3 regions of the Streptomyces sp. NPDC053560 genome follow, and region 1 is predicted to be linked to each of the others. Evidence: predicted binding sites of a transcription regulator. Region 1 holds the regulator's gene; each other region holds the start of a gene.
The links. The regulator HrcA, encoded in region 1, represses chaperone genes, less so after heat shock. The targets are predictions, from matches to a motif close to TTNGCACTCNGNNNNNCNGAGTGCNAA.
Positions count from the first base shown of each region.

Region 2: groL (chaperonin GroEL) is a predicted target of HrcA. The motif match lies at 1,273-1,299, and genes of this name have one in related genera.
Region 3: groES (co-chaperone GroES) is a predicted target of HrcA. The motif match lies at 3,093-3,119, and genes of this name have one in related genera.

Region 1 is NZ_JBITXI010000007.1:450,875-455,431, reverse strand. It holds gene ACIGQF_RS19745 (nitronate monooxygenase) at 1-355, opposite strand, end outside; gene dnaJ (molecular chaperone DnaJ) at 530-1,660, opposite strand; gene hrcA (heat-inducible transcriptional repressor HrcA) at 1,661-2,677, opposite strand; gene ACIGQF_RS19730 (MBL fold metallo-hydrolase) at 2,951-3,685, shown strand; gene ACIGQF_RS19725 (DUF3097 domain-containing protein) at 3,725-4,557, shown strand, end outside.
Region 2 is NZ_JBITXI010000010.1:287,070-291,626, reverse strand. It holds gene thrC (threonine synthase) at 1-132, shown strand, start outside; gene ACIGQF_RS25100 (MoaD/ThiS family protein) at 201-479, shown strand; gene ACIGQF_RS25095 (cold-shock protein) at 936-1,139, shown strand; gene groL (chaperonin GroEL) at 1,462-3,087, shown strand; gene ACIGQF_RS25085 (hypothetical protein) at 3,250-3,795, shown strand; gene ACIGQF_RS25080 (PTS transporter subunit EIIC) at 3,868-4,557, opposite strand, start outside.
Region 3 is NZ_JBITXI010000005.1:371,056-375,612, reverse strand. It holds gene tsaB (tRNA (adenosine(37)-N6)-threonylcarbamoyltransferase complex dimerization subunit type 1 TsaB) at 1-114, shown strand, start outside; gene rimI (ribosomal protein S18-alanine N-acetyltransferase) at 168-638, shown strand; gene tsaD (tRNA (adenosine(37)-N6)-threonylcarbamoyltransferase complex transferase subunit TsaD) at 631-1,779, shown strand; gene ACIGQF_RS14270 (methyltransferase domain-containing protein) at 1,780-3,033, opposite strand; gene groES (co-chaperone GroES) at 3,266-3,574, shown strand; gene groL (chaperonin GroEL) at 3,704-4,557, shown strand, end outside.

The sequences.
Region 1 (4,557 bases):
GGAGGATGGCGAGCTTGGCCTCGTACCCGTCGTCGGCGGCGCCCCGGGGGTCGCCGAGCGCGGTCCTGTACCAGTCGGCCTCGCCCGCGAGCTGGTCGCGGTAGACGTCGACGGCCGCGTCTTCGGCGAGCTCCGGATGCGGCATGAAGAGGTTCACGCCGAAGGGCCGGCCGGTCATCCCGCGCAGCCGCTCGATCTCCTGGTACATGCCGTCGGCCGTCTTGTAGCCCGCGGCGAGGAAGCCCAGGCCGCCCGCCCCGTTCACAGCCGCGGCCAGCTCGGGGCACGAGGCGCCGCCGGCCATGGGAGCCTGCACGATCGGGTGAGCGCTCAGCTCGGTCAGCGCGGTGGGCATGCCCATATCGTGTCACGCGTCACGGCCGCCCCCGAATCGGGGGCGGCCGTGCCCCGTACACACCAACGGCTGCTACCGGCCGTTGAACGCATCCTTCAGCCGCGAGAACAAGCCCTGCTGCCCGGGCTGGCTGTGCCTGCCCGGGGGACGACCCCCGAACCCCCGGCCCAATGCCTACCGGCCGTTGAACGCATCCTTCAGCCGCGAGAACAAGCCCTGCTGCCCGGGCTGGAACTGCCCGGTCGGGCGCTCCTCGCCGCGGAGCTTGGCGAGCCGGGTCAGCAGCTCCTCCTGCTCGGCGTCGAGCTTGCCCGGGGTCTGCACCTCGACGTGGACGACCAGGTCGCCGCGGCCGCCGCCGCGCAGGTGCGTGATGCCGCAGCCGTGCAGCGGGATGGACTGGCCGGACTGGGTGCCGGGCCGGATGTCGACGTCGCGTACCCCGTCCAGCGTCTCCAGCGGACACTTCGTGCCCAGCGCCGCCGCGGTCATCGGGATCGTGACCGTGCAGTGCAGGTCGTCGCCGCGCCGCTGGAAGACCGGGTGCGCGACCTCGTGGATCTCGACGTAGAGGTCACCGGCCGGGCCGCCGCCGGGGCCGACCTCGCCCTCGCCCGCGAGCTGGATGCGGGTGCCGTTGTCGACACCGGCCGGGATCTTGACCGTGAGCGTGCGGCGGGACCGGATGCGGCCGTCGCCCGCGCACTCGGGGCACGGGGTCGGTACGACCGTGCCGAACCCCTGGCACTGCGGGCAGGGCCGCGAGGTCATGACCTGGCCCAGGAAGGACCGGGTGACCTGCGAGACCTCGCCACGACCGCGGCACATGTCACAGGTCTGCGCGGAGGTGCCGGGCGCGGCGCCCTCGCCGGAGCAGGTCGTACACACGACCGCCGTGTCGACCTGGATGTCCTTGGTCGTGCCGAACGCGGCCTCGTGCAGCTCCACGTCCAGCCGGATCATGGCGTCCTGGCCGCGGCGGGTGCGCGAGCGCGGCCCGCGCTGCGACGCCGTGCCGAAGAACGCGTCCATGATGTCGGAGAAGTTGCCGAAGCCCGCGCCGAAGCCGGCACCGGCGCCGCCGCCCTGGGAGTTCGGGTCCCCGCCGAGGTCGTAGACCTGCTTCTTCTGCGGGTCCGACAGCACCTCGTAAGCGGCGTTGATCTCCTTGAACCGCTCCTGGGTCTTGGGATCCGGGTTCACATCCGGGTGCAGCTCGCGCGCCAGCCGCCGGAAAGCCTTCTTGATCTGGTCCTGCGAGGCGTCGCGACTGACACCGAGGACCGTGTAGTAGTCCGTGGCCACTTACGACTCCGCGAGGATCTGTCCGACGTAACGTGCCACTGCGCGTACCGCTCCCATCGTTCCGGGGTAGTCCATGCGGGTCGGTCCGACCACGCCGAGTTTGGCGACTGCCTCGTCGCCCGAACCGTAGCCGACGGCGACGACCGATGTGGAAGTGAGGCCCTCGTGAGCGTTCTCGTGCCCGATGCGCACGGTCATGCTCGAGTCCTTGGCCTCTCCCAGCAGCTTGAGGAGCACGACCTGCTCCTCCAGCGCCTCCAGCACCGGCCGGATCGTCAGCGGGAAATCATGACCGAAGCGCGTGAGATTGGCGGTACCGCCGATCATCAGCCGCTCCTCGGTCTCCTCCACCAGAGTCTCCAGCAACACCGACAGCACTGTCGAGACCGTGCCCCGGTCCTCCGTCTCGAAGGACTCGGGCAGGTCCTGCACCAGTTGCGGCACGTCCGTGAACCGGCGTCCCACGACACGGCTGTTGAGCCGCGCCCGCAGGTCCGCCAGGGACGTTTCGCCGAACGGCGCGGGGCAGTCGATCATGCGCTGCTCGACCCGCCCGGTATCGGTGATCAGGACGAGCATGAGCCGCGCGGGCGCCAGCGACAGCAGTTCCACGTGCCGGACGGTGGACCGGGTCAGCGAGGGGTACTGCACCACCGCGACCTGCCGGGTCAGCTGCGCGAGCAGCCGGACCGTACGGGCCACGACGTCGTCGAGGTCCACCGCGCTGTCGAGGAAGCTGTGGATCGCCTTGCGCTCGGGACCCGACAGCGGCTTGACGGCCGCCAGCTTGTCGACGAACAGGCGGTAGCCCTTGTCGGTGGGGATTCGGCCGGCGCTCGTGTGAGGCTGGGCGATGAAGCCCTCGTCCTCCAGCGCGGCCATGTCGTTGCGGACGGTGGCGGGAGAGACGCCGAGCTGGTGGCGCTCCGTGAGCGCCTTGGAGCCGACGGGCTCCTCGGTGCCGACGTAGTCCTGGACGATGGCACGCAGTACTTCGAGTCTGCGTTCGCTGAGCATCGCGCACACCTCCAGTCCCGTGCTCTCGCCGGGCCGTTCGCGGCCCGTCCGTCCGAGGCGGCCCGGCCGGCCGCCCCTGGCACTCGACCTGTCCGAGTGCCAAACCCCGTCCAGTGTACGGCCGGGTAGCACGGCCGGGGCAAGGCCGGGCGACACGGCTCGCGGCCCGGCGGGCCACCGTATCGCGCCGAGGCCGGTCCGTGTCCCCGGGATCGGCCCAGGTCAGCCGGGCGGCCGCGCGCGATTTCCCGGTATACGGGCTAGCGTCGCGGTATGCGCACGACTTGGGAAGAGGCTGGGTGGGAGCGGCTCGCGGACGGCGTCGCGCGGCGCCGGCTGCCGACCTGGGACGCCACCGTCGGCATCGTGGCCGGCACCACCGGCGTTCTCCTGATCGACACCGGGTCCGGGCTGCGCGAGGGCGCCGAGCTGCGCCGCCAGGTGCGCGACGTCCTGGGCCGTGAGGTGACGCACATCGTGCTCACCCATCCGCACTTCGATCACGTGCTGGGCACCGCGGCGTTCGCGGGAGTGACGGTTTTCGGGCCGACCGGACTGGGCGAGCTGCTGCGCCGCGAGCCGGAGGCGCTGGCCGGCGACGCGGTACGGAACGGGGCCGACCCGGAGGCGACGGCGGTGGCCGTGGACACCCTCGTCGTCCCCGATCACCCGATCTGCGGGGAGCGGACCCTCGACCTGGGCGACCGCCGCGTGCTGCTGGCGAACGTCGGACCCGGGCACACCGCGCACGATCTGGCGGTCTGCGTGCGGTGCGGGCCGGGTGAGCCGGAGATCGTCTTCTGCGGCGACCTCGTCGAGGAGTCGGGGGAACCACAGGCCGGGCCGGACGCGCTCCCCGCCTGCTGGCCGGCCGCGCTGGACCGGCTGCTCTCCCTCGGCGGCGAGGACGCGCGGTACGTGCCCGGCCACGGAGCCGTCGTGGATGCCCGCTTCGTCCGCGCCCAGCGCGACGAGCTGGCCCGCCGCTTCGGCGTGTCGCCCGGCTAGCCCACCCGGGGGACGCCCGGCCCGCATATCGTCTGTCGAATGCGCAGCAGAGAATACGGCCCCGACCTGACCCCTCCCTGGAAGAAGCAGCGCCCCGCGCCCGAGGTGCCGGCCGAGCCCGACCTCGTCGTGGAGGAGGTCGCCACGGGTTTCTGCGGGGCCGTCATCCGCTGCGAGAAGACCGCCGAGGGTCCGACCGTCACCCTGGAGGACCGCTTCGGCAAGCACCGGGTCTTCCCGATGACGCCCCGCGGCTTTCTGCTGGAGGGCAAGGTCGTCACTCTCGTACGCCCCTCCGCCGCGTCCGCGCGCCCCCGGGGTCCGCAGCGCACCGCCTCCGGTTCCCTCGCCGTCCCCGGTGCCCGCGCCCGCGTCGCCCGCGCCGGCCGCATCTACGTCGAGGGCCGCCACGACGCGGAGCTGGTGGAACGCGTCTGGGGCGACGACCTGCGCATCGAGGGCGTCGTCGTGGAGTACCTGGAAGGCGTCGACGACCTGCCCTCGATCGTCGGCTCCTTCTCCCCCGGCCCGGACGCCCGGCTCGGCGTCCTCGTCGACCACCTCGTGCCCGGCTCCAAGGAGTCCCGGATCGCCGCCTCGGTCACGGACGCGAACGTCCTGATCGTCGGCCACCCCTACATCGACATCTGGGAAGCCGTGAAGCCCGCCTCCGTCGGTATCCCCGCCTGGCCGTCGGTCCCCCGCGGCCAGGACTGGAAGACGGGCGTGTGCCGGGCACTGGGCTGGCCGGAGAACACGGGCGCCGCCTGGCAGCGCATCCTCGCCTCGGTCCACTCTTACAAGGATCTGGAGCCGGCGCTGCTGGGACGGGTCGAGGAACTGATCGACTTCGTCACGGCACCGGCGGACTG
Region 2 (4,557 bases), on a different contig from region 1:
CCGGCCAAGTCCCTCGTCGTCCTGAACACCGGCGACGGCCTGAAGACGCTGGACGCCGTCGCGCCGACCACCGGCCCGACCGCGACCATCCGTCCGAGCCTGGACTCCTTCCGCGAGGCCGGCCTCGGCTGAGCCCCGGCTCCCGGCCGCAGCGCGGCCCCGTACCCGTCGCCCCTGAACCCGGAAGGCAGAGAAACACCATGAGCGTCAACGTCCGCATCCCCACCATCCTCCGCACCTACACCGGCGGCCAGGCCGAGGTCCCCGCCGAGGGCGCGAAGCTCTCCGAGGTCATCCAGGACCTGGAGAAGAACCACAACGGCATCGCGGCCCGCGTCCTGGACGACCAGGGCAAGCTGCGCCGCTTCGTGAACGTCTACGTCAACGACGACGACGTGCGCTTCGAGGGTGGTCTGGAGACCGCGACGCCGGACGGCGCCAGCGTCTCGATCATTCCCGCGGTGGCCGGCGGCTGCTGAAAAGCGGCTGTACGCCCCTTTGTGCGCCCTGTGCGCGCCCCTTGTGCACCGTCTCGTGAATGACGGGATGCGCACCCCGGAATCGCCCCGTCCGCATTAGAAGCGGACGGGGCGATTCCATGTCGTTAAAGGCGATACAGTTGAGGTGAATCCTCTTCTCGCGCGTGCCCGACGCATATGAGAACACGACAAGATGTGCTCAAAGTGTGTGCGCAATTTGTCGTGTTGATGAGCTATGCCCGGCCCGGCTTGCCCAGAATTGTTGAGACTTCGCCGGATATCGGCGAATGGTCGTGGGCAGAATTCTCGTCCGATTGACCTGTTGCGCTGGGCATCGGTCCAGATACATTCAGCGGCGGTCGACGCGTTCCGGCGCACACCCTCCTTGGGGGTGAGGTCTGACCCGGGTCCGCGGAGTGCGGTCCTGCGCAAGGGCCAGCAATAGGGGAGTTAGGAATGGCTCAGGGCACCGTCAAGTGGTTCAACGCGGAGAAGGGGTACGGCTTCATCGCGGTCGACGGTGGTGCGGATGTTTTCGTCCACTACAGCGCGATCCAGATGGACGGTTACCGCACCCTTGAGGAAGGCCAGCGGGTCGAGTTCGAGATCTCGCAGGGCCAGAAGGGGCCGCAGGCGGACATGGTTCGCGTGGCCGGCTGAAGCGCCGACCGACTGCAGCGTACGGAGGTCCGTGCTCCCTGACGGGGGTGCGGACCTTCTGTTGTGCGCGGGCGCGTGTGTGCCCCGGGCCTCTTGCGTGGTCGCCGCTCGAGCCTGCAGCCTTGCTTGGGCGCTTGCACTCGAGGGGGTCGAGTGCTAATCATTGCGTTAGCACTCTGAAGGTGAGAGTGACAGAACTTCGGATCGGGCCGGTGAGGTCCGCGGCCCGGTGGGGCAGGGAACCACGGGGTTGCAGGCCGTCCGTCGCGGGCACCAGCGCGGTCCACTGCGTTTCCACCCCTGTCCGGGAGGACCACTTCACATGGCCAAGATCATCGCGTTCGACGAGGAGGCACGGCGCGGTCTCGAGCGCGGGATGAACCAGCTCGCCGACGCCGTCAAGGTCACCCTTGGCCCCAAGGGCCGCAACGTCGTCCTTGAGAAGAAGTGGGGCGCCCCCACGATCACCAACGATGGTGTGTCCATCGCCAAGGAGATCGAGCTCGAGGACCCGTACGAGAAGATCGGCGCCGAGCTGGTCAAGGAGGTCGCGAAGAAGACGGACGACGTCGCCGGTGACGGCACGACGACCGCGACCGTCCTGGCCCAGGCCCTGGTCCGCGAGGGCCTGCGCAACGTCGCGGCCGGCGCCAACCCGATGGCCCTGAAGCGCGGCATCGAGCGCGCCGTCGAGGCCGTCTCCGCCGCCCTGCTGGAGCAGGCGAAGGACGTGGAGACCAAGGAGCAGATCGCCTCCACCGCCTCCATCTCCGCGGCCGACACCCAGATCGGTGAGCTCATCGCCGAGGCCATGGACAAGGTCGGCAAGGAAGGCGTCATCACCGTCGAGGAGTCCCAGACCTTCGGTCTGGAGCTGGAGCTCACCGAGGGTATGCGCTTCGACAAGGGCTACATCTCGGCGTACTTCGCCACCGACATGGAGCGTATGGAGGCGTCGCTCGACGACCCGTACATCCTGATCGTCAACTCCAAGATCTCCAACGTGAAGGACCTCCTTCCGCTGCTGGAGAAGGTCATGCAGTCGGGCAAGCCGCTGCTGATCATCGCGGAGGACGTCGAGGGCGAGGCCCTGTCGACCCTGGTCGTCAACAAGATCCGTGGCACCTTCAAGTCCGTCGCCGTGAAGGCCCCGGGCTTCGGTGACCGCCGCAAGGCCATGCTCGGCGACATCGCCATCCTCACCGGTGGCACCGTCATCTCCGAGGAGGTCGGCCTCAAGCTGGAGAACGCCGGTCTCGACCTGCTCGGCCGCGCCCGCAAGGTCGTCATCACCAAGGACGAGACCACCATCGTCGACGGTGCCGGCGACAGCGACCAGGTCCAGGGCCGCGTCAACCAGATCCGCGCCGAGATCGAGAACTCGGACAGCGACTACGACCGCGAGAAGCTGCAGGAGCGCCTGGCGAAGCTCGCCGGCGGTGTTGCGGTCATCAAGGCCGGTGCCGCGACCGAGGTGGAGCTCAAGGAGCGCAAGCACCGCATCGAGGACGCCGTTCGCAACGCGAAGGCGGCCGTCGAGGAGGGCATCGTCGCCGGCGGTGGCGTCGCCCTGCTGCAGGCTTCCTCGGTCTTCGAGAAGCTCGAGCTCGAGGGTGACGAGGCCACCGGTGCCGCCGCTGTGAAGCTGGCCCTGGAGGCCCCGCTGAAGCAGATCTCCGTCAACGGCGGCCTTGAGGGCGGCGTCGTGGTGGAGAAGGTGCGCAACCTGACCGTGGGTCACGGCCTGAACGCCGCGACCGGCGAGTACGTCGACATGATCGCCGAGGGCATCATCGACCCCGCCAAGGTCACCCGCTCCGCGCTGCAGAACGCCGCCTCCATCGCGGCGCTCTTCCTCACCACCGAGGCCGTCATCGCCGACAAGCCGGAGAAGGCCGCCGCGGGCGGCGCCCCGGGCGGCATGCCGGGCGGTGACATGGACTTCTGATCCCCCCTTCCGGGAACGGATCAGCTGTTCATCGCTGTACGAACCGAGGGCGGCACCCCCATCACGGGGGTGCCGCCCTCGGGCGTTTTCCGGGGCGCGGCGGGCGGGCCGAGCTCCTTCGGGTCAGCCGCTGTTGTCGGTGGTGGGTGGGACGGTGCCGCCATGGGTCTTTCGATCAGGTTCGAGAAGGACGAGGCGACCGGCGAGTACGCCGCTGCCGGGACGGACGGGACCCGCACGGTCACGGTCCGGGCCGATACCTACGAGGGGCAGGCGCGCTCGCGCATGAGGCGTTCGGTCTCCAGACCCACCGGCCGCGGACGGCAACGGTTCCGGCTGATCCACTGTCCGCCCGGCGAACAGCCGGGAGTCGACGATCGTCGTTACGACACGCTCAAAGCCCGGCCGCCCGAAGGCCGTGAGGTGCGGAACCTCGGCGGCTACCTGGCCCTGTGCTGCGAGCGGCCCGGCGACGGACTCCTCGACGCGGTTGCCGAGGTGTGTGCCGAGATCCGTGCCGAGCACGGGCTGCTCATGTCCGGCCTCGGTATCGAGAAGCTGGACGAGTGGTGTGAGGACGGAACCGACGGCCGGGGCGCGGAGATCGTCGGGCAACTGCTGCTGATGGCCGCCGAGCGCGGTCCGCGTCTCGGGTATGACGTGCAGGAGCTGGTGCGCTTCCTGCGGACGGCCGCCGGCAACGGGTAGCCAGGGTGCCGGGACGGGGCTCCCCCTCCCGGCACCCTGATGTGAGCTGCTGTGCCGCTCAGTGCGGAGGGGTCATACGGCCGCCGGGGCCTTGGCCGCGGCGGTGTCGCCGCCGGTGGCGGACGTGCCGGGGGCGGTGCCGCCGGCCACCGGAGCGCGGGTGGTGTCGGTGTTCAGGTCGGTGAGCATCTGCTTGCTGAAGCCGAAGAAGTAGGTGGCCAGGAAGCCGACGACATAGCCGGCGAGGAGGCCCACGGCGTAGATGACCGCCGTCGTGCCCAGGTCGTGGTTTCCCTTGAGGAGGGGGAAGAGGGCCCAGCCGGAGGGGCCGATGGCGGTGGAGCCGACGGCCGTGCCGAGCTGGTTGAAGAGGCCGACGAAGGCGCCGCCGAACGCGCCGCCGACGCAGGCGGTGATGAACGGCCGCCCGAGCGGGAGCGAGACGCCGTAGATCAGCGGTTCGCCGACGCCGAGGAAGCCGGCGGGGAGGGCGGACTTGATCGTCGTACGGATGGAGCCGTTGCGGGGGAGGCGGAGGTAGACGGCGACGGCCGCGCCGACCTGGCCCGCGCCGGCCATGGCCAGGATCGGCAGCAGGACCGTATAGCTCTGCTGCTCGATGAGGGTGGTGTGGATGGGGATGAGGGCCTGGTGCAGGCCGAGCATCACCAGCGGCAGGAAGAGACCGCCGAGGACGAAGCCGGCGAGCGCGCCGCCGTGGGCGAGGAGCCAGTTGGCGGCCGTACCGATCGCGGAGGAGAC
Region 3 (4,557 bases), on a different contig from region 1:
CTCGCCGCCGAGAAGCTGGCCCGCGGCGAGACGCTGCTGCCCCCGCAGCCGCTGTACCTGCGCCGGCCGGACGCGCAGGTCCCGGCCAACTACAAGGTGGTCACCCCCAAGTGACCGCCCACGCCGACCAGTCCGCCACCACCGCGCCCGCCGCCGTGCTGCGCGAGATGCGCTGGTGGGACATCGAGCCGGTGCTGGCGCTGGAGGAGGAGCTGTTCCCCGAGGACGCCTGGTCGCGGGGGATGTTCTGGTCCGAGCTGGCGCACTCCCGAGGGCGCGGCGCGAACCGCCACTACACCGTCGCCGAGCAGGACGGCCGGCTCGTCGGCTACGGCGGGCTCGCCGCCGTCGACGGCACCGGCGACGTCCAGACCATCGCCACGGCCCGCGACCAGTGGGGCTCCGGGCTCGGCGCCCGGCTGCTGACCGACCTGCTCACCGCCGCCAACACCTTCGAGTGCCACGAAGTGCTGCTCGAAGTGCGCGTCGACAACCTCCGCGCCCAGCGGCTGTACGAACGCTTCGGCTTCGAGCCCATCGGCTTCCGCCGCGGCTACTACCAGCCGGGCAACGTCGACGCCCTGGTCATGCGCTACACCTCCGAATCCCTCGTACAAGGAACACCGATCAATGGCTGACGAACCGCTCGTCCTCGGCATCGAGACCTCCTGCGACGAAACCGGTGTCGGCATCGTCCGCGGGCACACCCTGCTGGCCGACGCGATCGCCTCCAGCGTCGACGAACACGCCCGTTACGGCGGCGTCGTCCCCGAGGTCGCCTCGCGCGCCCACCTGGAGGCGATGGTCCCCACCATCCAGCGCGCCCTGAAGGACGCCGGCGTCGCCGCCTCCGACCTGGACGGCATCGCGGTGACGGCCGGCCCCGGCCTCGCCGGAGCGCTGCTCGTCGGCACCTCGGCGGCCAAGGCGTACGCGTACGCCCTCGGCAAGCCGCTGTACGGCGTCAACCACCTCGCCTCGCACATCTGCGTCGACCAGCTCGAACACGGCGCGCTGCCCGAGCCGACGATGGCGCTGCTGGTCTCCGGCGGCCACTCCTCGCTGCTGCTCGCGCCGGATATCACCTCCGACGTGCGGCCGCTCGGCTCGACGATCGACGACGCGGCGGGCGAGGCGTTCGACAAGGTCGCGCGGGTGCTGAACCTCGGCTTCCCGGGCGGGCCGGTCATCGACCGCATGGCGCGCGAGGGCGACCCGGAGGCGATCGCGTTCCCGCGCGGCCTGACCGGTTCGCGCGACCCGAAGTACGACTTCTCCTTCTCCGGCCTGAAGACCGCCGTGGCCCGCTGGATCGAGGCCAGGCGCGCGGCCGGCGAGGAGGTCCCGGTGGCCGACGTCTCGGCGTCCTTCCAGGAGGCCGTCGTGGACGTGCTGACGCGGAAGGCCGTACGGGCCTGCAAGGACCACGGCGTGGAGCACCTGATGATCGGCGGTGGCGTGGCGGCCAACTCGCGGCTGCGCGCGATGGCCGAGCGGCGCTGCGAGGACGCGGGCATCACGCTGCGCGTGCCGCGTCCGAAGCTGTGCACGGACAACGGCGCGATGGTCGCGGCCCTCGGCGCCGAGATGGTCGCGCGGAACCGGCCGCACTCCGCCTGGGAGCTGTCCGCCGACTCCTCCCTGCCGGTCACCGAGCCGCACGTCCCGGCCCCGGGCCACCAGCACCGGCACGGCGTCCCGCACTCCCACCACGGGCACGGTCACGGCCATGACCACGACCACGTGCACGAGGTCAGCAAGGACAACCTGTACTCGTGATCAGCCGCCGGCCGGCCGCGGCGCGGGCTGTCCGACGAGCATCGTCGGCGCGCCCGCGACGCGGGTGAGCAGGACCGTGGCCGCGTTCGGGCCGCGGAGCTTCACCTTGCGGCGGATCTCCTCCGGCTCGACGGCGGAGCCGCGCTTCTTGACCGTCAGCACGCCGATCTCGCGTTCACGAAGGAGTGACTTGAGCTTCTTCAGGTTGAACGGCAGCACGTCGGTGATCTCGTAGGCGGCGGCGTACGGGGTGGGGCGCAGCTCGTCGGCGGTGACGTACGCGATGGTCTCGTCGATCAGTCCCCCGTCCAGCTCGGCGGCGGCCTCGGCGACCAGGTGGGCGCGGATGACGGCGCCGTCCGGCTCGTAGAGGTACCGGCCCACGGGGCGTACGGGCGGGTCGGGGAGCGGCGCCGTGGTGCTGAGCGAGGCGCCCGAGGGCAGCAGGGTGGCGCGTACGGAGCCGGGTTCCGTGCCGAACCAGAGGACCGCTTCCTTCACGTCGCCGCCGTCCGAGATCCACTCCGCCGCGGCGTCCTCGGGGATCGCCTCGTGCGGGATGCCGGGCGCGATCTTCAGCGCGGCGCGCGGGGCCTTGCGGGCCGCCTCGATGGCCCAGGAGAGCGGCGGGGAGTACGCCTCCGGGTCGAAGATCCGCCCGCCCGTCGCCCGGCCACCGCCCCTCATCGACGCGCTGCGCGCGGCCCCTGCCCCCTTGCCCCCTCTGCGCGCAGGGTCCACGAAGACCGCGTCGTACGGGCTCGTGTCGATCTCCGTGACGTCCGCGCAGCGCACCTCGATCAGGTCGGCCAGGCCCAGCGCCTCGGCGTTCGCCCGCGCGACCTCCGCCGTCAGCGGGTCGTGGTCCACCGCGAGCACCTTGATCCCGGCCCGCGCGTACGCGATCGCGTCGCCGCCGATGCCGCAGCACAGGTCGGCGACGGACCGTACGCCGAGCGCGGCCAGGCGCGCCGCGCGGTGCACGGCGACGGTGCGGCGGGTGGACTGCTCGACGCCGTTCGGGGTGAAGAACATCCGGTACGCGTCCTCGGCGCCGAACTTCGCGACCGCGCGCTGCCGCAGCCTGGCCTGGCCGAGGGCCGCGGACACCAGCTCCGCGGGGTGCTCGCGGCGCAGCCGGGTGGCGGTTGCGAGCTCCTGGGCGGGGTCGTGGTCGCGGAGGCCGGCCAGCAGGGTCCGGCCCTCGTCGCTGAGCAGCGCGGAGAAGGCGTCGAGAGGGTTCACCCGTCCCATTCTGGGGCAGGTCACGAGACTGCCGTCCGGTCAGGCCGCGGATCTCTTTACGAGCCACGTTGGCACTCCGCTTGACCGAGTGCTAACCGCGTCATAGTCTCGGCGCTGGCACTCACCACTGGAGAGTGCCAAACACAGCGACGGGCAGGTCCGGCACCCGCGACGACGGATCCACCTGGTCGCCACCTCAGACAGTTAACCCCGTGAGATCTCCGAAGGGGGAGGTCGGATCGTGACGACCGCCAGCTCCAAGGTTGCCATCAAGCCGCTCGAGGACCGCATTGTGGTCCAGCCGCTCGACGCCGAGCAGACCACGGCTTCGGGCCTGGTCATTCCGGACACCGCCAAGGAGAAGCCCCAGGAGGGCGTCGTCCTGGCCGTGGGCCCGGGCCGCTTCGAGGACGGCAACCGTCTTCCGCTCGACGTTTCCGTCGGCGACGTCGTGCTCTACAGCAAGTACGGCGGCACCGAGGTGAAGTACAACGGCGAGGAGTACCTCGTCCTCTCGGCCCGCGACGTTCTCGCGATCGTCGAGAAGTAAGCCGGGACCTGGGATTTCCCAGGCCGACGCTTCACCCCAGCTGTTCTGATCTGCGCCCCTGGTTCCCGCGTCTCACCACCCGGGGCAGGGGCGCATTTCGTTGAGAGTACGACTAAGGACACGTAACTCATGGCGAAGATTCTGAAGTTCGACGAGGACGCCCGTCGCGCCCTCGAGCGCGGCGTCAACAAGCTTGCCGACACGGTCAAGGTGACGATCGGCCCCAAGGGCCGCAACGTCGTCATCGACAAGAAGTTCGGCGCCCCGACCATCACCAACGACGGTGTCACCATCGCCCGCGAGGTCGAGGTCGACGACCCGTACGAGAACCTCGGCGCCCAGCTGGTGAAGGAGGTGGCGACCAAGACCAACGACATCGCTGGTGACGGCACCACCACCGCCACCGTCCTGGCCCAGGCGCTGGTCCGTGAGGGTCTGCGCAACGTCGCCGCCGGTGCCTCCCCCGCCGCCCTGAAGAAGGGCATCGACGCCGCCGTCAAGGCCGTGTCCGACGACCTCCTCGCGATCGCCAGCCCGATCGACTCCAAGGAGGACATCGCCGCCGTGGCCGGCCTGTCCGCCCAGGACAAGCAGGTCGGTGAGCTCATCGCCGAGGCGATGGACAAGGTCGGCAAGGACGGTGTCATCACCGTCGAGGAGTCCAACACCTTCGGCCTGGAGCTCGACTTCACCGAGGGCATGGCCTTCGACAAGGGTTACCTCTCCCCGTACATGGTCACCGACCAGGAGCGGATGGAGGCCGTCCTCGAGGACCCGTACATCCTCATCCACCAGGGCAAGATCGGTTCGATCCAGGACCTGCTGCCGCTGCTGGAGAAGGTCATCCAGGCCGGCTCCTCCAAGCCGCTGCTGATCATCGCCGAGGACGTCGAGGGCGAGGCCCTGTCGACCCTGGTCGTGAACAAGATCCGTGGCACCTTCAACGCCGTCGCCGTGAAGGCCCCCGGCTTCGGTGACCGCCG